One region of the Priestia sp. YIM B13486 genome, then DNA from elsewhere that is predicted to be linked to it. Evidence: riboswitches for the same ligand, from Rfam matches in the RefSeq annotation. Region 1 holds a riboswitch; the other holds the start of a gene.
The links. A riboswitch is a leader RNA that binds a small molecule or an ion and turns the genes downstream of it on or off. The one in region 1 is predicted to bind preQ1.
Positions count from the first base shown of each region.

Region 2: it holds a riboswitch for preQ1, as region 1 does, so the genes downstream of both, ACFX4G_RS23010 (QueT transporter family protein) here and queC (7-cyano-7-deazaguanine synthase QueC) in region 1, are expected to answer to the same signal.

Region 1 is NZ_JBHZOZ010000006.1:251,998-263,375, reverse strand. Features, by position in the region: gene ACFX4G_RS17905 (spore germination protein) at 1-884, shown strand, start outside; gene ACFX4G_RS17900 (Ger(x)C family spore germination protein) at 909-2,108, shown strand; gene ACFX4G_RS17895 (hypothetical protein) at 2,120-2,356, shown strand; gene ACFX4G_RS17890 (GerAB/ArcD/ProY family transporter) at 2,383-3,504, shown strand; PreQ1 riboswitch class I at 3,575-3,618, shown strand; gene queC (7-cyano-7-deazaguanine synthase QueC) at 3,849-4,514, shown strand; gene queD (6-carboxytetrahydropterin synthase QueD) at 4,514-4,954, shown strand; gene queE (7-carboxy-7-deazaguanine synthase QueE) at 4,947-5,678, shown strand; gene queF (preQ(1) synthase) at 5,777-6,274, shown strand; gene ACFX4G_RS17865 (NAD(P)H-binding protein) at 6,343-7,044, shown strand; gene ACFX4G_RS17860 (hypothetical protein) at 7,078-7,311, opposite strand; gene ACFX4G_RS17855 (YkvS family protein) at 7,628-7,813, opposite strand; gene ACFX4G_RS17850 (patatin-like phospholipase family protein) at 8,121-8,966, shown strand; gene ACFX4G_RS17845 (hypothetical protein) at 8,984-9,178, shown strand; gene ACFX4G_RS17840 (hypothetical protein) at 9,326-9,652, shown strand; gene ACFX4G_RS17835 (cell wall hydrolase) at 9,965-10,669, shown strand; gene ACFX4G_RS17830 (YueI family protein) at 10,696-11,055, opposite strand.
Region 2 is NZ_JBHZOZ010000012.1:20,684-32,061, reverse strand. Features, by position in the region: gene rluF (23S rRNA pseudouridine(2604) synthase RluF) at 1-86, opposite strand, end outside; gene ACFX4G_RS23025 (TetR/AcrR family transcriptional regulator) at 426-1,001, shown strand; gene ACFX4G_RS23020 (DHA2 family efflux MFS transporter permease subunit) at 1,023-2,459, shown strand; gene ACFX4G_RS23015 (hypothetical protein) at 2,931-3,380, opposite strand; gene ACFX4G_RS23010 (QueT transporter family protein) at 3,815-4,303, opposite strand; PreQ1 riboswitch class I at 4,313-4,357, opposite strand; gene ACFX4G_RS23005 (Lrp/AsnC family transcriptional regulator) at 4,554-4,964, shown strand; gene ACFX4G_RS23000 (YitT family protein) at 5,345-6,211, shown strand; gene ACFX4G_RS22995 (hypothetical protein) at 6,561-6,779, shown strand; gene ACFX4G_RS22990 (5-deoxy-glucuronate isomerase) at 7,036-7,824, opposite strand; gene ACFX4G_RS22985 (LacI family DNA-binding transcriptional regulator) at 7,958-8,983, opposite strand; gene iolE (myo-inosose-2 dehydratase) at 9,044-9,940, opposite strand; gene iolD (3D-(3,5/4)-trihydroxycyclohexane-1,2-dione acylhydrolase (decyclizing)) at 10,025-11,378, opposite strand, start outside.

The sequences.
Region 1 (11,378 bases):
AGGAGCGTCTTTCCAAAATTGATATAGACGGTATTTTGGAGAGCGGATATATCGAAGAGTTGATTCAAGATGAAGATTATACACCTTTTCCTACTATGCATAACACGGAGCGTCCAGACTCGGTGGCAGCAGGTCTTTTAGAGGGGCGGATAGCCATTTTAGTAGACGGTACACCTTTTGTATTAATGGTTCCTGCCCTATTTATTCAATTTTTTCAAGCGGCCGAAGATTATTACCAGCGCGCAGATATTAGTACATTGATTCGCTTAATGCGCTACATGGCATTTTTCTTAGCTCTTTTAACACCTTCTGCTTATATTGCTTTAACTACTTTTCATCAAGAAATGCTTCCTTTTGCTTTGTTAATTAGTATTGCAGCTCAAAGGGAAGGTGTTCCTTTTCCTGCTATTATTGAAGCGTTTATTATGGAAATCACGTTTGAAATTTTGCGAGAAGCGGGAGTCCGATTGCCTCGAGCAGTAGGTTCAGCTATTTCGATTGTGGGAGCACTCGTTTTAGGAGAAGCCGCCGTACAAGCGGGATTAGTTTCACCTGCAATGGTTATCGTTGTATCCATCACCGCTATTAGTAACTTTGTGTCACCTGTGTATGATATGGCTATTGCAGTAAGGATGCTACGCTTTGTTTTAATGGTTTTAGCAGCTACTTTTGGCCTGTTCGGTATTATCCTGGGGCTAATTTTAATGATTTTACATTTATGCAGCTTAAGGTCATTTGGAGTCCCTTATATGACACCTATGGCTCCATTTGTGAAGCGTGATCAAAAGGATGTGCTGATTAGACGTTCGATCAAAAAAATGAAAACAAGGCCAAAGCTTATTAATGAGAAGAATATTTCACGTCAAAAGACGCAAAAAAACTAAACTGTGTGAAGGTGGCCGTTTACTATGAAAGCATTTCTAATGTTATGTATCTGTTCAGTGCTATTAAGCGGCTGCTGGAGCAGTCGAGAGTTGAACGAGCTAGCCATTACGGTTGCTGTCGGAATTGATAAAGTAGAAGATGGCATTATTGTGACAGTTCAGCTAATTAATCCGGGTGATATTCAGGCGAAAACGCCTACAAACGGGCCTTCTGTTACCACATTTTCTATTAAGGCTTCGTCTGTAATGGAAGGATTAAGAAAAATAACGACAAAATCTCCGCGTAAAATTTATCTTTCTCATTTACGAATGCTAGTTATTAGCGAAAGCATGGCGGAAGACGGTATTGCTGAAGTGCTTGATTTCTTTGCTCGGGATCATGAAGTGCGTACCGATTATTTTGTTGTTGTTGCTAAAAACACAAAAGCATCGAGCGTTTTGAACGTATTAACAACCATCGAAAAAATACCTGCTAACCATATGTTTGCTTCATTAGACGTGTCACAGCGTATTTGGGCACCTACTAGAGGAGTGAAGTTAAATGAACTGATCAGTAACTTAACCAGTGAAGGAAAGCAGGCGGTGTTATCAGGAGTGTTAGTGAAAGGCGACGTGAAAAAGGCAGGAGACATGTCTAGTATTTCTCGCACCAATCTTTCCACCCTGCTCAATTTCAAAGGATTAGGTGTCTTTCAAAATGATAAGCTTCTCGGCTGGTTCAATGAAGACGAAAGTAAAGGATATAACTATATTACCGGACATGTAAAAAGTACGTTAATTGTTATTCCATGCGAAAAAAAAGAAAAACAGCATGATATCATCGGAGTCGAAATGCTTCGAACGAATGTCAAGGTGACAGCTACTATGAAAAATCATAAACCTCATATTCACGTTGATTTAAAAGGAGAAGCGAACGTAGCTGATGTAGAGTGTCAAGTGAATTTACAGGACCCAGCTGTAATCAATATGCTCGAACGAAAAACAGCAGCCGACGTAAAAGAAAAAATGAATGATGCAGTAGAAAAAGCTCAAAAAACTTATAAAAGCGATATCTTTGGTTTTGGCGAAGCGTTTTACAGACAAGATGTAAAGAGATGGTACAAAATGAAAAGAGACTGGAACAGAATTTACGCAGAGGATTTAACCGTCGATTTAGATGCAAAAGTTCAAATCCGTCGCTTAGGCACGTTAAATAACTCATATATGAAGCAAATGAAGCATTAAGGAGAAAGAAAATGGAGGGATTTATCGCCTTACTTGTACTGCTTGCTTATTTGACTAAAAAAATAATGATCAACTTCCGAAAGGAAAAGTATTATCGTGAGATAGTCGTCTACCTTTGTCTTATAGGTTTGGGTCTATTCTTTTGGGGAGCGATTACACTCCGTAAAGAAGTTCCTACGCCTCTGTACTTTTTAGAGGCACTCGTTAAGCCTCTTACTAGAACCGTTCATCATTTGTTATTCACGTGAGCACGCATGTAGGAGAGAAGGTGTGTATGATGCAAATAAAAGAATTTATTAGTCCGAAACAATTTCTTTTTCTCATTTATGTTTTTTGTATCGGAAGCGCCATCTTGGCAGTTCCGGCTACATTATTAGAGACGAATAGACAAAATGCGTGGTTTTGCGGTGTGCTTGCTATTGGCTTTGCACTTTTAATCGTTGCGGTGCTTTTATGGCTGATTCAGCGTTACCCTCAGCAAACATTCATTCAAATAGCTAAAAAGGCGCTAGGTCCTTATGCAGGAACGTGTATTTCTCTTATTTACATTTTCTTTATGTTCATTCAGTCTACGTTTTCGCTTCGAGATATCAGTACATTCATGACGACTCAAATTGTCCCTGAAACGCTGCCTACATGGATTCATGCTCTTGTTCTTTTAGCTGTTATATACGGAGGGTATCTAGGTATTGAAGTGGTAGCAAGAACCGCGGAAATCTTTTTGCCTTGGATTGTGGTCCCCTTTTTATTGTTAATTATTTTAAATATTCCTCAGATGAAAATTGATCGTCTTTATCCTTTTTTTGAATTCAGCATGGGTGATTTAGTATTAGGGACCACTTATTTTTTAGGAAACCCGTTTATGGAATTGGTTTTTATTCTGATGATTACGCCTCATATAAAAGATGGAAAAAAGATAAAAAGAATGTTTGTTATCGGCACTGTCGCATCGGGCTTGACGATTACGATTGCAGTTGCGGCTTGTATATTAGCTCTTGGCGCGAATATTGCATCGATGCACAGCTACCCAGTTTATTTATTAGGAAAAATGATTTCGTTAGGTGCAACGATTCAGCATGTTGAAGTATTAGTAGCTATTATTTGGATGTTATCTATCTTTTTTAAAGTTGTCATTGTGTTCTATGCTATTCAGTTAAGTATCGTCCAATTGTGTAATTTACGGGTGCGCAATTTTTTAAGCTTTCCTTTAGGTCTAATTATTACAGGCGTGGCATATTACATTATTCCCAACACAGCGTACTTCAATTATTTTGAAAAATATTACTGGCCGTTTTATTTATTTGTATTAAGCGTCTGTTTTCCGTTGTTATTTATTGCGCTTTCTTATATGAAGAAAAATAAGGCAGCTAAAGGCGATAGAAGTCAACAAACATAGCATTATTTATACGCATGTGGTATAATACGATGACAATTCAAGAAGAAACGCCGTACACGTTTGGATACGTACGGGAGAGGTTCGAAAACTCCCTCTATAAAAAACTAAGATCATCGTTGATGACAAAAGACACGGTTTTAGCGTGTCTTCTTTCACGTGCTTTTCTATCAACGCGTCTTTTTGACGTGTATGCTGGCGAGGACGTGTATCTTAGTTGCTTTTTAGGGAGATTGCTGGAAAAGAGCAGTCTCTTTTTTGTGTTATAAAATTAGTCACAAAGGGAACGAACGGTTCAATAAAGTTTCTTCTTCTTTTGATTTCAATCAAAAAGGAGACGAACAATAATGATGAAAAATGAAAAAGCTATTGTTGTATTTAGCGGAGGTCAAGATAGTACAACATGTCTATTTTGGGCTTTGAAAAACTTTAAAGAAGTAGAAACGGTTACTTTTCAATATGGTCAGCGCCATAGTCAAGAGATAGAGGTAGCAAAAGCTATCGCAGCTGATTTAGGTGTGAAGCATACCGTACTAGATATGTCACTTTTAAATCAATTAGCACCAAATGCCTTAACGCGAGATGATATTGAGATCGAGCAAAAAGAAGGAGAGTTGCCTACAACGTTTGTTGACGGCCGCAATCTTTTATTTTTATCATTTGCAGCCGTACTGGCTAAAAACAGCGGAGGCCGTCATATCGTAACAGGCGTTTGTGAAACTGATTTTTCGGGATATCCAGACTGTCGAGATGTATTTGTAAAATCGTTAAACGTCACGCTTAATTTATCAATGGACTTTGAATTTGTGATTCATACGCCCCTTATGTGGATTGATAAAGCAGAAACGTGGGCGTTAGCGGATGAGCTAGGGGCGCTTGAGTATGTGCGTGAAAAAACATTAACATGCTACAACGGTATTGTTGCTGATGGATGCGGCGAATGTCCCGCATGTCAATTGCGAAAACGCGGGTTAGATCAATATATGCAAACGAAAGAAGGAGGAGAGAAATAATGCTGCAACAAATGTATCCTCAAGTATTTCATGACTATGAATATGAACTGAACAAAGATATGCAGTTTGCTGCGGCACATTTTGTTCCTCACACAGAAGCAGGAAAATGCCGTCAAGTTCATGGACATACGTATTTCGTAAATCTAACTGTTGCCGGAGATACATTAGACGAAGCGGGCTTTTTAGTAAACTTTGCGCTATTGAAAAAAATTGTTTCTGGTCAATTTGATCATACATTATTGAACGATCATTCTATCTTTAACGAAGAAAATCCAAATGATTTTCCTACAACTGAAGTTGTTGCCCGTAAAATTTATGAGTTGGTTCAAGAATATCTAGACACACTACCAAATAAGCCTTCTTGCGTACAAGTATTCGTGCGGGAAACGCCGACAAGTTACGTAGTTTACCGCCCAAAGAAGGTGAAAAAACGTGGCTAATACAATTCCAGTACTTGAAATATTCGGACCAACGATTCAAGGGGAAGGAATGGTTGTAGGACGTAAGACGATGTTTGTTCGTACCGCGGGCTGTGATTATTCCTGCAGCTGGTGTGATTCAGCTTTTACATGGGATGGATCGGCTAAAAACGATATTCGTCAGCTAACAGCAGAACAAATTTGGACGGAGCTAAAAGAAATTGGAGGAGAGTGCTTTGATCACGTCACCATTTCTGGAGGAAACCCTGCGCTTATCAAGGCGATTGGTTCACTTGTAGAGCTTTTGCACAGTCAAGGGGTAAAAGCAGCTCTTGAAACACAGGGGAGCCGTTATCAGGATTGGTTCCTAAAGATCGATGATTTAACGATTTCTCCTAAGCCTCCAAGTTCATTAATGAAAACAAATTTCTCCGTATTAGACGATATTATAGAGACATTAATAAAGGAAAAACGCAAGGCGCACATAAGCATAAAAGTCGTTGTATTTAATGATGAGGACTTTGAGTATGCAGCGTCTGTTCATGAACGTTATCCTGAGGTTCCATTTTTTGTTCAAGTAGGAAACGAGGACTTAACGACAATCGATAATGCGTCGTTAACACAAGAATTGCTTAAAAAGTATGAGTGGTTAATCGATAAGGCAGTGGCAGCAAAAAACATGAACGATGTAAGAGTTCTGCCGCAGGTTCACGCCCTTGTTTGGGGAAATAAACGAGGCGTGTAAGCGCATAGCAAAAAATTTACAAAGAAAAATAAAAACAGATATATACAAAATAAAAAAACGCTGTTAGAATGACAATCGTAGAAAGAGAGGAAATGCAAATGAGCGGTCGAAAAGATGAAGAATTAGAAGGTGTATCACTCCTTGGAAATCAAGGAACAAACTATTTGTTTGAATATGCACCAGAGATTCTAGAAGCATTTGATAACAAACACCCAAATCGTGATTATTTTGTGAAATTCAACTGTCCGGAATTTACGAGCTTATGTCCAAAAACAGGTCAGCCGGATTTCGCAACCATTTATATTAGTTACATTCCAGATGAAAAAATGGTAGAAAGCAAGTCGTTAAAGCTTTATTTATTCAGCTTCCGTAACCATGGAGATTTCCATGAAGACTGTATGAACATTATTATGAATGACTTAATTAAACTGATGAATCCAAGATATATTGAAGTATGGGGAAAATTCACACCACGCGGCGGAATCTCAATTGATCCATATACAAACTATGGCCGTCCCGGTACGAAGTATGAAGAAATGGCTAATTATCGCCTGATGAATCATGATTTATACCCAGAAACAATTGATAATCGTTAATTCGAACAAACAGGTTGTGTATGCAACCTGTTTTCCATTGCAAAAACAACAGGTGAGAAGGTGAAAGAATGTCACAGAGATCAGCATTAGTATTAGGTGCAAGCGGACTTGTTGGTCAAGAACTTTTAAAAATGTTATTAAGCAACAGCTTATATAACCATGTGACAGTGTTTGTTCGAAAAAAGCTACCAATCGAACACACAAAGCTACGTCAGCTTGAAATTGATTTTTCAGAGCTTGATAAGCACGAAGAATGCTTTGCAGTTGATGATGTATATTGCTGTTTAGGCACGACAATGAAAAAAGCAAAAACAAAAGCGAAATTCATTAAAGTGGACTACGAATTTCCTTTAAAAGCGGCTAAATGTGCAGAAAAATATCGCTGCAAAAACTTTTTAACGATCACAGCAATTGGTGCTGATCTTCGTTCGCCATTCTTTTACAGTAAAGTAAAGGGGCAAGTAGAAGAAGATATCGCAAGTTTGTATATCCGTTCTACTCACTTTTTCCGCCCATCGTTATTATTAGGCAAGCGCCAAGAGTTTCGCCTATTTGAAAAGATTGGGGGATACACGTTAAAGTCGTGTTCATTTTGCCTTGTAGGAAAGTGGAGAAAGTATCGTCCAATTAAAGCTTATAACGTAGCCAAATCGATGATGAAAGCTGCTCTTGAAGATAAATGTGGGGTTCATGTACATGAAAGCCAAGACATTTATACAGGTGAATGCTATTATTCGTTTACCAACGGCAAGCGAGTATTATCAAAATAAAGAAAAGCCTCTTCATAAGAAGGGGCTTTTTTTCTATCTTCCGTCACCATCCGCATCTCCATCTCCACCGCTATCTCCATCGCCATCATGATCGTGGTTAGAAACAGTTTCACTCCAGCTTGTGTAGGAGTTAGAATCTTCTTCGGCATAATTCATGGGTTCAACGGATGTTTTTTTATTTGAAGTTTGTTTGCGTTTAAAAACGAACTGCACGATGAAAAAAAGAATGACAATAAGAGCAACGATAAACAATACAGTATCAAACATGCTAGTAATTCCTTTCGGTAAGAAGATAGTAGTAGCTTGTTCTTATTGTCACACGAAAATAAGCCCCTTTCAAGAAAAAATGGGGCCTGTTTTTGTTTCTTTAAGGAAACTTTTTTTATCTCAGCCATATATTATTGTATAAAGAAACATTTTAGAAAAGAGGGAGTACAGTGAAAAAAAGTTCGAAGGATGTTAAGGTGCAACAGTATATTTACCTCATGTATAAGCTGGGGATTATTACAGAAGAACAAAAGAATCAATTCTTTCAAAATCAATAAAAAAGCAACCGCTTTTGCTGTGCGGCTGCTTTTTTCCTTTACATAGCTGGATTAATGATGATGTAGTTTTTGTGGTTGACAACAGTTCGCTGCTCTAAGTCTAAATCGCGGTAGTTTGTCATGTAAGTCAAATCTACAATCACGGAGTTTTCATTTACTTTTTCGACAATGCCCTGTAAGCCATTTTTAAATTCTATCAAGTTTCCTACCTCTGCTATTTTCATGATTCATCGCTCCTTTGTTTTAAATTAGTTCATTATAAATTTTTTAAATAATTTTAATTTTAAAAATAGTAAAACTAGTTAGCGTTTTCTTTTTTACAATTTTGCCTTAAAACTGGGAATTAGTAAAGGGTTTTTTGAAAAAATATAAAATAAAATTGAAAAAATAAGTAAAATGTGCTGAGAAATAAAAGGAATTGGTAGCTTTAACGAAAGAGAGAAGCAGGACAGTTCCATCTTTGTTCACCTTTCGTTATAATAAACGAGGTATAATCTTGTCATAAATTATAAGAATTAGAAGGTGTAGAAATTGAAAGATACTGGACTCGTGCTCGAAGGAGGCGGTATGAGAGGCCTTTATACAACTGGAGTTTTAGATTACTTTATGGAAAGAAATCTGTACCTTCCGTATGTAATTGGCGTTTCAGCCGGCGCTTGTCATGCCACTTCTTATTTATCTAGACAAATAGGAAGAAGTCGCAAAGCTAATTTAGATTTTTTAGAGGATCCTCGCTACTTGTCGTGGAAAAATTATTTTAAAACAAAAGAGATATTTGGAATGGATTTCGTTTTTGATGAAATTCCTAATCAGCTTCTTCCATTTGACTTTGAGGCATTTGCTGAGCGTACAGAGAAGCTTGTAGTAGGAGCAACGGACTGCTTGACGGGAGAACCCGTTTATTTTGATGAATATGACCGGGACATTTTGACAGCGGTTCGCGCTTCTAGTTCCCTTCCATTTTTAGCACCTGTCGTTACATATAAAGGAAAAGAGCTGTTAGACGGAGGAATCAGTGATCCGATTCCAATCAAAAAAGCAGTGCAGGATGGATATAGAAAAAATATTGTTGTGCTAACGCGAAACGAAGGATATCGAAAAAAGAAATCAAATATGCTTTGGTTATTGAAGCGCAAATACCGTCATTATGATGGGCTGACTCGTGCGCTTGAGAACCGCTATAAATTGTATAATGAAACATTGTCATATATTGAAGAACAGGAAAGACAGGGGAATATCTTTGTGATTCGTCCGCAAACCCCTCTTGTAGTAGGGCGAATTGAGAAGAATCGTGAGCGTCTCGACGCTCTTTACAACCAAGGATATAAAGAAGCAGAAGCTCAATTTGCATCTCTGCAAAATTGGCTGAACAGTTAAAAGCGAGGTGAAACTGAATGGATGAACAAACAGCAATAAACATGTTGAATGAGTTAAGTGAAGGAAAAGTAACCGAAATTAAAGTTAAAAAAGAAGACTTTCTTGCTTTTCGCCCTTTTTTAGTAAATCGCCCTGATTTCAAACATTTTCGTGGAATAGCTGGACGCGGTGGAGATTTCACCTATACGTATCTAGAAATTCCTAGGAGCTAAACGAAATGATGGCATTATTTGATTATGCCTTATATAATGGATGTATGAGCCTGTACAGTAGAGAATATACTGTTACAAGTGCTTGTGCGTTTATTTAGTAACGTACGGTAAGAGCGAATAAACGTGTTTAGTTATAGGAGGGATATTATGGATGAGTTTCGAAAAAGTACAGCACCTTTTTATTTTGCAGATCATATATGGAAAGATAAAAATGGAATGACGACTTATGGGATGCTGTTAACGAACCGGCCCGAAGATGACGGGGACTATGACCTCCATTCGTTATTAGAAGAAGCATATGTAGATCATAAAAAAATTCTAATTACTACTGTTTACGACAACAGTGAACAGCAGTTGACCGGATACGTGATACATTTATCAGATGATCAAGACGTCTTTACGTTTATGGATGATACGGGTGCTAAGCTAGTGATTGATTTCTATGATGTTGTAGAAATTGAGATCGAAGATTAAAAAGAGCTGAATGTTGATTACAACATTCAGCTTTTTTGTGTAAAAGTAGATGAATTTAAATGTTTATCATAAGAATTATAAGGGAAAAATGAATGAAGAAATTTCTGATTAAACTGAAATAAACCGGGAAAATATACCTGTATTTTAGAAAAATTACCGTGATTATGACAAAAAACAAGGTACAATGTCATAATTGTGTTCCGAACGTAATTTTGTTCATCAAACTTAAAGAAATGTAATTGAATCGTTCGGTGAAACCCCTATATAGCTATGATAGAGTAATACCATACGAAATTTCAGGAGGTATTACCTATGAAACATAGTTATATGAAATCAATGGTAGTAGCTTGTTTAGCTACTCTTTCATTTATAGGTTTTAATGCAACAGCTACGGCTGCAACTAATTATAAAGTAGTCAAAGGCGATAGTCTTTGGAAGTTAGGTAAAAGATATAGTGTAACAATTGACGATATTAAAAAATTAAACAATCGTCAAGGAGATATGATTTATATTGGTGAAACATTAGCGATTCCGAGTAAGACAAAAGTGCTGGCTGCTGAAACAACGGAACCTTCAACGGCAGCCCCGGCTAAGCCAGAAGCAAAACCAGAAGCAAAACCCGCGGAGCAGGAAACACCTGCAGTTTCGATTTCAGCAAATGAAAAAGATTTATTAGCTCGCTTAGTAGAAGCTGAAGCAAAAGGCGAATCATATGAAGGAAAAGTAGGGGTAGCAACAGTGGTGTTAAACCGTGTAGATTCTCCGAAGTTTCCAGATACGGTAACAGGAGTTATTAAACAAGTTGTCGGAAAAGCATACGCTTTTTCACCGGTCCAAAACGGATCAATTAACAAACCTGCTTCAGAAGATTCGAAAAAAGCAGTAGAGCAAGCATTGACTAGAAAAGATCGTTTAGACGATTCCATTTACTTTTATAATCCAAAAACAGCTACCGATAACTGGATTCGTTCACGTGCTGTAATTAAAACAATTGATCATCATGTATTTGCCAAATAAAAAAGAGCCGTTCTGGCTCTTTTTTTTTAGTCTAAAAAAATATCTCGTTCCAAACTGCCTTCAGAACCTGTTAAAACCAGACCAATATCGGTATCAGCTTCTAAGTTCTGAACGATAGTAAAAGGCACTTTATGTTGGTTAGCCGCTTGAATATAGGGGGAGAGGTATGAGTAAGACAAGGAGCCATTTAAAAACAAATGACCGTCTTTCACTTTTTTTAAAAGAGGCTTTATTTTTGCTGCATCCTTTTTCATGACTTGCCCTTTTTTTAGCGCAAGTTCAATATTCTCACGTAGAGCAGTTAAGAAATATCTTCTTTCGTCTCTTTTTGTTTCCTTTGCTCCGTACATTCCTCGTTCTAAGTATTCTTCTAGTTGATCAGACATTGCGTCACTTCCTTTCGTTATAAACTATAAACGATTATGGCTATAAGTAAAAGGGACAGGAAAAAAGGAAAATCACTGTGCTATATCACCTGTTTTTTTGCTGAGTACAAAGAAAAACAAAAAATGTGTTGAAATTTAGCCTAAAATATTGTTTAATGTAAATAGATAGAAAATCATATCGGTTTTTTATTAAAGGTTTGTAAGCGATTACAGATATACATACATAGCAGCGTTTGGGGAGACGCTCCTATGATTTTATGTTCAAAGCGCATTGTATAAAAAGGGGATTATATAGCTTTAGGGCATATACGGTCAAGCAAAGG
Region 2 (11,378 bases), on a different contig from region 1:
ACAGTTACTCTTCCTTCACTAATTAACTTATCTGCCCCGCGTCTTGACGCCTTTCCAGATTCGCTAATAAATTTATTCAGTCTCAGGTGAATCACAACCTTACATTTAAAAATTTTAAAATTTGTCTCTTCTATTAGAAACAGACATATGCCAATTTCTATACCGTCCCTATCGTAACATGCTATACGCTTCTCGTCTGCTTTTAATTTCATTACTTAATCATATTTTTTTAACAGTAATAGAAGTATAGCTCCAAAATACTTTGTAACCTTATTCTTAACATTTCAATCAATGCTTACACCTGTGAAGCTTGCATCAATCTTCACTTATATACAAGACCTAGACGTCTGGATTGACTGATCAGTATAGAGTTGCTACCATTATACTGACCGATCAACTAGTAATTATATCAGGGAGCTGTTTTCATGGAACCAACCAATTCAAAAGAAAAAATTTTAAGCGCAGCTGCTAAACTTTTTCGCAAAAAAGGCTATCACGCCACCAGTCTAAGTCAAATTACAAAAGAAAGCAGCGCTCCGAGAGGATCTATTTATTATTATTTTCCGGATGGAAAACAACAGTTAGCAAAAGAAGCTATTCAAAAAACGGGAGAAAGAGTCAAAGCTTATATCGAAAAATCCCTCGCTTCTCATGAAGATGCCGCGGCAGCTATTCAATATCATATAAAAATGATGGCTGATCGAATGTTTGAACAAGTGGAAAATGAAGCGGATATCTCTCTCGCTGCTATGTCGAGTGAAGTATGGTCATCAAACGAAACGCTTCGTATGGCCTGTGAAGACGTGTATAACGAGTGGGAGCAAGTTTATGCAGATAAGTTAGTTTGTTCAGGTTATGAACAAGAGGAAGCAAGACAGCTAGGTTCAGCTATACAGTCTTGGATTGAAGGTGCTTATACTCTTTCATTAACTAAAAATAGTACAGTCCCTATGCAAATTGCAGCTGACCAAATTGGTAAGCTGTTTGCAAACAAAAATTAATTTAGTAAAAGGAGGTCACTTATGACACAAACAGAAGAAAAAATGAGTACACAAAGTAAGCTTATCCTTTTCATTTTGATTCTAGGAAATTTTTTATGCTTAATTAGTGAAACGGTAATGAACGTGGCCTTGCCAAGTATCATTTCAGATTTTCACATTAGAACGAGCTCAGCTCAGTGGTTAACTACCGGATATATGCTTGTAATCGGCATCTCTGTTCCGGTGTCTGCTTTCTTAATTCAACGATTCACATTAAGACAGCTGTTTGTGACGGCTATGAGCTTTTACTTAATTGGGTCCTTCATTGGATTTATCACACCATGGTTTTCTCTGCTTTTTGTGGGCCGTATGATTCAAGCATTAGGGACAGGCATTATTTTACCTCTTGTGATGAGCACAATGTTAACACTCGTGCCTGTTAGCAAACGCGGCACCGTAATGGGGATTTTTAGCGTAGCTATTTTATTTGCACCGGCAATAGGACCGGTTCTTTCAGGATTAATTATTCAATATCATTCGTGGCGAATTATATTTCTAGGTCTTTTAATTGCAGCGGCGCTTATTTTCCTATTTGCTCTTTTCAAGCTCAGTAACGTTTCTGAAACATCTAAACCAACAATTCATATCCCATCTGTGATTCTTTCTACAATTGGGTTTGGAGGAGTTGTTTATGGATTTAGCGCAGCTGGTGAAGAGACGGGATGGAGTAATCCTATCGTATGGCTTACGCTCATAATTGGCGTCATAGCTCTTGCTTTATTTGTCAGACAGCAAAGCAAGCTGAATTCTCCTATGATTAATATGAAGCCTTTTAGATCGTCTGTGTTTTCAAGATCGATTTTCTTAATGTTTCTTATTATGATGATTCAGTTTTCAATGATGTTAATTTTGCCGCTATATTTCCAAACGGCTGCGGGACTGTCTCCTTTGCAAACAGGGTTTCTTATGCTTCCAGGCGGCGTAACGCTGGCTCTAACAGCTATGGTGGGAGGAAGTTTGTTTGACAAAATTGGATTTAAACCGCTGCTTTTAACGGGCTTAGTCCTTTTAACAATTATCTTAAGTTTGTTCACTACTATTTCAAGCGGAACAAACACGACGACTGCAGCCATCTTATACGCAGCCTTTACAATTGGCGTAGGTTTAAGCATCGGGCCCGTGATGACGCTTGCTTTAAATCAAGTACCAAAACCGCTTCATGCTCACGGTTCAGCTATTTCAAATACGATTAACCAAGTTTCAGGCGCGATTGGACCCGCTTTGTATACAAGTATTATGACCATGGCTTCTCAGCACTTTATTCAACAATCAAATGAAACGAATAAAACGCTGTTACAAATAAAAAGTATGACAAGCGGGGTTCATACCGTCTATTATGTAGCCATCGCTTTCGCCGTCGTTTCGTTCCTGCTCGCTCTTACGTTAAAGAAAAAAGACCAGCAGCTTGAAACACAATAAGTAAGAAACTGATAAGAGCTGCTCACAATTTGAGCAGCTTTTGTTACATGCAGAATTTATATTATAAATGTAAGAGCAATCATAGATACTATTAAAACAAGGATAACAATACTTTTCTTTCTATCTTCCATGCTTCAATAGCGCCCACGACACCACCAATGACTAAAATAAAAGTACCTATAACGTGCAGAGGCAGCAGAGATAACAGCTTGCAGCTTGCCTAAACTCGCTATAACTCCTCCGGTCAATATAAATCCTGTTGTTACAATAGATTTTACAGATGTTAAGTCTCTTATAGCTTCTTTTTTTTCAGTTTTACTCAGTTTAAAGTAATCTACTATACTAAAAACAGCGGGTGTTCCCTATAAAATAAAGAAGCTAATCAATCTATCGGTGTCTACACTCACTGTTCATTCACCACCTTTATCAATCCCTTACGTTCAGTTCCACCATTTAACAAATAGTTATATATTATTCTTGCTTCAAGGATCCTCCAAAAGAAAATTGATGGTAGTCATCAAGCTTATTCCAATACCCTATGCACTTTACGTCAGGCTCATCAATAGCTAATGCTGCTTTATTAGTTCCTTTATAAGGAAGAAATGCCGTTAACTTAACCTTTTGTTTTGGCTTGATATTTAATTTATTTCCTTCTGCTAACACCTTAAATTTATTATCAGAATAACCGTTTTTCATTTTTAAAGGATACGATAAAAATACATTATTTTGTTTGATGGTCAAATCGCTCTTGTTTACTAATTCCATTTCATATGAAATCCCTTGCTTCATTTTTTGTTCTTTGATTACGTTAATACTTATCTTTTCTAGTTCTCTTAAAGGAACGTTGTCTTCTTCTTTTGAACACCCGGCAAATAAGATGACTAACGCTAATAAAACAAGAATTCCTAACTTTCTATTCAAAAAACAATCCCCTCTCTAGTAACAAAGATTATTTTACAATTATAACTCAAAAAAGTTATTTAATGGAAAAATACAATTAAAAAAGCAAACCGTCATTGGTCTGCTTTTTTAATTGCTACGCATAGGTAATGTGTTGTTGTGCGAAAAACTTTTCGATAAGGAGTTTGCCAACTATATGTATATCGTAACAAAAGAAAAAAGAATGCGCTGTGAGATTTGTCACTCCTTCTTTCAAAATAATCTAACCGGATACTTCCTATTGCCTTACGCAAAAAGAGCAGACCGCAAACGCGACCTGCTCTTTTCACATGCTAGATATGGGTAATTTGTCCATGCGTGAAAAGCTCTTCAATAATAAGGGGTTTATCACTACACTTATAGAATAACAAAGAAAAAAAGATGGGGCTGTGAGATTTATCACAGCCCCATCTTTTTTATCCAACTAGCTTATTAAATTGTACACGTTTATTAATTGCAGCCATAATTGGTGCTCCAACAAGCATAACAATGAACTCACCAACAGCTGTTGTTAACCACGTAAAGAAAAATGGTAAATCAAATGCTAAGTGCAGTTCAAACGCAATAATAAACATCGTGAACGTAAATACAAGTGTATTAACAAGCATACGAGCCCACATATTTTTAATGTAGCGCATAGAAAAAATGGTAATGAGTAATGATAGCACGGATTGTCCTACCCCAAACACCAGATCATAAGCAACCATTGGTGAAAAAAACAAATTCGTCAGAAATACTCCTAGCACAATGCCGTACACGTACTTTTTATTAAACACAATTAAGTGATTGAACATTTCCGATATACGAAATTGGATATTGGTGAAGCCAAACGGCTGGATTAACATGCTGACAGCAATATACATAGCAGCTAAAAGACCGTTGACGCAAAGTGTTCTTATATTCATCTTACTATTCTCTCCTTAGTTTTTTAACGTGGGATGGTTACGAACCACGTAAACACTCAAAGAATCATACAGCAAGCTTAAGCTTTCGTCAATCTAGCTGTTTACAAACTACTGCTCCTTTCTATATCTTGCATATTGACTGCTCTTTTTTCTTACTTTCCTTTAGTATAAAATAGAAGACGTATCAGTATACATAGGTGACATCAAGTAGTTAAGCCTTTTGATTTGAAATACGAAAGGATTTGTAGCGATGTTAGATAATACAGATAAGCACATACTAGAAGAACTATCAAAAAATGGACGTATGAAGATGAAAGAATTAGGAGAAAAAGTGCATTTAACCGGACAAGCCGCTTCTGCTAGAGTATTAAAGTTAGAAGATGAAGGCATTATCAAAGGCTATACAATTAACATTGATGAACGAAAACTCGGCTACATCATCCATGCATTTTTAAATATCTATACGCAGAGCATTCATCACCACCCCTACCTTACATTTTTAGAAAGTCAGCAGGAGCACGTTATCAACAACTTTAAAATCAGCGGCGATGGCTGCTACTTATTAGAATGCAAATTTCATTCAAATGAAGAACTAAATGATTTTTTGACAGAGCTAAATCAGCATGTGAATTACAAACTTTCAATCGTCATTAACAAATAATTTTTTGGAAAATTAAGGTATATTAATTTATGAAAATGGTAATCCTAATAACGTATTCCCCCTATTCCAATAAATTTGAAAATCCTTTGCATCGTCGCAAAGGATTCTTTTTTTATGTAGGAAACCGCCTTCTATTTTTTGAAAAGTTGAACATCTCTCATAGCGTTGACATAGCGGTCAGAGGTTTATATAATCGGTGACATCGAAGCATAGAAAAGCCGGATCAAGACCTATACACGTATCGTAATTCTTCGTCTTAGAAGTTGATCAGTTTTATAACTAGACAATTTCTAAGACGTTTTTTATTTTATCATTTGTGAAACACTAGTAAAAACAAGATTACACATGAAAATATCCTAATAATCAAGGAGGTTTGCATATTGAAAACAATCTATAAAGACATCATCTTAATTATTGTTGGAGCACTTTTAGTTGCTGCATCCATTGATTTTTTCGTCATTCCAAATAAATTAGGTGACGGAAGTACAGTTGGTATTGCTCTTGTTTTATATTATTTATTTCATATCCCTACAAGTATCAGCACATTTCTTGTAAACCTTATATTTATTGCCTTAGCCTATAAATTTCTAACCAAAAAAACGATTCTTTATACGATTCTAGGAGCCGTCATGACGTCCGTTTTCCTCGGTCTAGTCAGCTATATTCCTTTTCACGTTCACGACATGATTTTAGGAATTGTATTCGGGGCTTTACTAATGGGAACAGGACTTGCTCTCATTTTTATCGCCGATGGATCTACCGGTGGAACAACGCTTTTAGCTTATTTATTAAACTATACAAAAGGCTATAATATTTCTAAAAGCATGTTCTATATGGACAGCGTCATTATTTTAGCATCGGTTTTTGCTATTGGCGTCAACAACACACTCTATACTTTTATATTCGTCTATCTTTGTGCCAAAATCGTAGATGTCGTTATCGAAGGTTTCCACAACAAAAAAGCAATGACGATTATGTCCGATCAATACAAAGACATAGCACAAGTTATTACCAGTGAATTTGGAAATGCAGCCACCATCTTTTACGGATACGGCTACTACGCCAACAAAGATAAACGCATTATCTACGTTGTTATTAAAAAGAACGAGTTATTAAAAATTAAAAAGAAAATCCAGCAAATTGACCCGAATTCTTTTATTGTCATCCACGAAGTAAAAGAAGTTGTCGGCGGAAAATTTGGATTTATCGGCAATTCGCCTCATGAAACAAAAGCCGCTGCTAAATAAAAAAATCCACCTCTTGGTGGATTTTTTTATGAAAAAACCGTTAAGAAAAACGAAAAGATACCTGCTAAAAAGTAAACTGACCCTAACGCAATTGCTCCTGTAACGACCGTAAATACACTTAATCCGATAGCCACCTTCATTTTCATCCACATCCCTTTTTAGATTAGTAGTATAAGTATGTCCAAGAATAGAAGATTTATAACTATGCCATCCTATTTATTTCATATATCAATGCAACAATTGTCTATTCAATGTGTTCTAAAACCACCCCTGGCGACATAATGTATAGGAAGGATTTCATATACACATCTTTGTATCACACATATCATATGAAATTAGGTGAGATAAAATGGTGGCTGTCCACTTTTTTGAAAACAGAAAGCTTCTATTAAGCCAGCTGAGGGAAAACATTCCTTCTACGGGTGATGATTTAAAGATTAAAGGGCGAAAAGGAACCGTCGTGCTTGTGAATGACATCGATGAAAAAAATGTTCACGTGGAAGTTGCTTTAGAAAAAGTAGTGAAAAAGAACTTAGCATTAGATAACGCTAAAAAGAAAAGGAGATAAGCGGCTTACGCTTATCTCCTTTTCTTTTTAATTTATATACGAATCGTCTGTATCTGTTGCTTCCGTTTCCAAAAAAAAAGAGACTCCTAAAAAGGAATCTGCAGCAAAGAGCGATATCATCGCCTGAATATTAATACAAGCTATATTTTAACATATAAAAACATATTTTACAAAAATAAACTATTATTTTACGCATAATTATTTTTTATTCCAGGTTTTTCAACATTTGAAACCCATTTCTTATATAGAGCTTTATTTATTTTTCAGGCCAAATTTTTGCATCCGCCTCTAATAACCACTTATGCTCTTCTTCCATAATACGGTCTGTCCACGGATTATTGTCGAGATGGCGAATCATCCAGCAGAAGTACATCGCATAGCCAGGAGCCGTTGCTTGAGGATGATCCAATTCACCAGGAATTGTAATAAAACTATTATCAACTACACGGTACGCATCTTCTCCAACCATTGCGCAGCCAAATCCTTGTGGCTTGTCAAAACGATAGTAATACACTTCGGGCTGGTCATGATGATGAGGCGGATAACTCGACCATCTTCCTGGATAAGAAATAACTTCTCCAATAACAAGGTTAGAGTAAGGAGCGTTATTGTAGTCAAAAATTGTTCGGATTACACGCTGAGCAGTACCTTCCCATACTCCTTCACCAGCCACTGGGTTTTGACAATCTTCGGGCGTATATAATTTTGATGAAAACTCTTTTTCATTATCCGTTTTTTGAACTAGTACTTCACTATCGGCAAGTCCGGTAATTTTGACCTCCACATTTTTTGAAACGTGCAAACACCAAGGCTCTTCTTCAAATAGGGACTGGCGCTGAATTTCTTTCGAATGGCCTTCCCACTCTAGCTTTATCTTTCCTTCTAGTAAAAGAACAGCGGTTTCACTGCTGCTGTCTAGTAAAGTTTCCTCTTTTCCTTGGGCCATTTTATAAATCCCAATATCCATCAGCATATCTTTGTGCTGACCGGTCATTTCTGTAAGTACGTTGTATCCGTTATTTAATTCACCTAATTTACCTAACATGCTTGAATTCCTCCTTTATGTAGTAGCGCGATAAGAATTTACTAATTACTCATTTTTCTTCATAGACTCTCTAAATTCTTTTAAATATGTGACTATGAGGATTTTTTATTAACGGCAATATTCTTGATTTTGTTCAATTATTTGTAGATGCTGTGGCTTCCCTTCGTAACGGAGCCGTTGATTTTCGAACAATCAATTTTGGCTCAAGAAGCAAATGTTCTTTATGCATCGCTGGATATTTCATTTCTCTAACCAGCAAATCCACTACGTTTACAGCCATTTCTTTTGTCGGCTGTGCTACTGTCGTCAACATGGGCGTGATGGTAGTAGAAAGAACCGTATTATCAAAGCCCATCACTGATAAGTCTTGCGGTACATCAATTTTGAATTCTTTTGCAGCTTGGATAACTCCGATAGCCAGTAAATCGTTACAAGCAAAAATAGCCGTCACTTTCTCCTTCATTGAAAAAATTTGCTTAGCACTTTCATATCCTTTTTGAATACTTGCTTCGGTCGTAATAACGTGCTGAGGCGGCACGATGATTCCATTTTCTTGCATAACGTCTCGAAAAGCATCTAAACGGGCGTGATTGCTTTTTGCATCTTCTGTAATAATCGCAATTTTTTTATGATGCAAAGACAGCAAATAATCAGTCGCTAAATAGCTCCCTTTGTAGTCATCCACTGTCACTGTATTAACGGATATGTGAGGAATTTCTGAAGCAATAACGCTAATCGGTATATCTTGCTTAAGCATATTTTTTAAAAGATTAGCATTGCGAAAAGCAGAAGCTACAATTAAACCGTCGATTCTCTGACGTATTAACAGCGATAGATACTTTTTCTCTTTTTCCGCATCGTTATCGGTATTGCACATTACAACATGGAAACCTCGCTCATGACTTCGGTCTTCTATGCTTCTTGCCAAATCGGCAAAAAAAGGGTTGGAGATGTCAGGTACGAGAAGCCCAATCGTTTTAGTGGGTTTTCCTGTTAAAGCAGATGCTACGACGCTTGGATGATAATTCAACTGCGCCATAACCTCAATTACTTTTTGTCTTGTTCTTTCACTAATATGACCGGTTTGATTGATGACTTTTGATACCGTAGAAATTGATACACCTGCTTCTTCAGCCACACTATAAATGGTTGGCTTCATTTCCTCTCCTCCTTTCCTTTCATAAACACATAAAAGGCGTAAAATCTTTTACAATGGAAATTAAAGACCGCTTTTTTCTTTAATAAAGTTTCTTGCTTTTAACGCATATTCAAAAGGATTAGCAAGGGCTGGATCCTGTTCTGCTTCTACGACAAACCATCCGTTGTAATCCGAAGTGGCAAGCGTAGTAAATACTTCATCAAATTCAATAGCTCCGTCACCTGGAACAGTAAAGGCTCCTTCTTTTACCGCTTGCAAGAAACTTAGGTCTTGTTCTTTGACTCGATCAACTACTTCTTGACGAATATCCTTTAAATGAACATGCTTAATACGGTGCAGATATTTTTTTAAGATATAAAGAGGTTCTGCTCCTGAAAAGACAAGATGACCGGTATCAAATAGCAGCGAAACAAGCTCCGGATTGGTAAGCTCCATTAGCTGCTCAATTTCTTCTGTTGTTTGTACTCCTGTTCCCATATGATGATGATAGACAATATGCATATCTTTTTCTCGTGCCAGTTTCCCAAGATGGTGCAGGCCTTCTGCAAGTCTGCTCCACTCTGTTGGCGTGAACACAGGCTTTTCTTTAAATAAAGGAACATCCATCAACCCTTGAATGCTGTGCCCTTGTTCAGACACAACAATTACTTTTGCTCCCATTTCGTATAAAAAATCGCGATGTTCAATAAATGGCGTTACCGTTTCTTCCAGCGGCTTTGTTGTTAAAAATGTACTAAACCATGCACTTGCAATTTCCAAATTCCGAAGCGATAATGCCTTTTTTAAGATTGAAACATTTCGCGGATATTTGTTTCCGACCTCACTTCCTTTAAAACCGGTTAAAGCCATCTCACTGATACACTGTTCGAATGTATTTTCAGCTCCCAGTTCAGGCATATCATCATTTGTCCAAGCAATTGGAGCAATCCCCAGTTTGACCGTATTTTCCTTGAACATCTCTTCCTCTCCCTTATATGAAATTAAAACCTCTTTTATATTTATCGAATGTTTCTCTTCAACAACCTCATTTTCTCCTGTTCCTTAATAAACTCTTGCCATTTCAAGGTTTTTCACCTTATCTTCATAAGCTTCCTGTACATGCTGATTTTTAGATACCTCTGCTACTCCTACATGCCACCATGATTCATAACCGTTCGTCATAGTTTTTGGCAGTACTTTAATATCAATTAGCGTAGAAACCTCTTGTTTTTGTGCATCTTCTATCGCCGTTTTTAATTCTTCAAGAGAACTTACGCGATACGTTTTTACACCGTAGCCTGCGGCGCTGGCTGCAAAATCAATTTTCATCACGTTTCCGTTTAGTTTTCCTGTTTCATCGTTTCGATAACGAAACTCTGTGCCAAAGCTCCCCATACCGTTTGACATTTGAAGGTTATTAATGCACCCGAAGCCTGAGTTATCAAACAGTAAAATGTTTATCTTTTTTCTTTCTTGAAGGCTTGTAATAAGCTCTGAATGAAGCATTTGATAGCTTCCATCTCCAACCATCGCATACACTTCCTTAGCTGGTTCTGCCAGCTTAACTCCAAGTGCGCCTGATACTTCATATCCCATACATGAATATCCATATTCCATATGATAGGTATTAGGTTTAGTAGATTTCCACATTCTCTGTAAGTCGCCTGGAAGACTTCCTGCTGCACCAACAATGACGGAGTTGTCATCAAGGAGCTTATTCACCTCTCCAATTACTTCGGTTTGCGTTAATTGAGTACCAAGTGATTCTACATATTCAGCTAAGCTTTCATCTAAATGACCTTGTATTTCCGGAACAAAATCTGCACCAGTAAAACATATGCTATGCAGACGCTCTAATTCTGTTTCCCATGCGTCTTTAGCATTTGCAATTTCTGTTGTATAACCAGACTGATAGCCAATTGATTTTAGCTCTTTCATAAGAGCAAGCAATCCTTCTTTTGCATCAGCTACAAGTTTCACAGCATCAAGTTTATTTGCATGAAATTCAGACGTGTTAATGGTAAGAAATTGCACGTTGGGATGTTGAAAAAGCTGTTTAGATGCTGTTGTAAAATCAGTAAATCGAGTGCCTACTCCAATTACTAAATCTGCTTCTTTAGCGATTGTATTAGCAGCTGAGTTCCCTGTTACACCTATTCCGCCCAGATTATAGCGATAGTCACTTTCAACGGCACTTTTCCCTGCTTGAGTTTCTCCAAATGGAATATGGAACTCACTAGCAAATTGTTTTAACTCTTTTACAGCTTCTGAATACCGAACGCCTCCTCCACAAATGATGATTGGCTTTTTCTTTGTTTTCATTAATTGAATTGCATCTGCTAGACTGTCCCTAGTCGGAAGGCGGCGCTCAATGCGGTGAACGCGCTTTTGGAAGAAATAAGCTGGAAAATCCCAT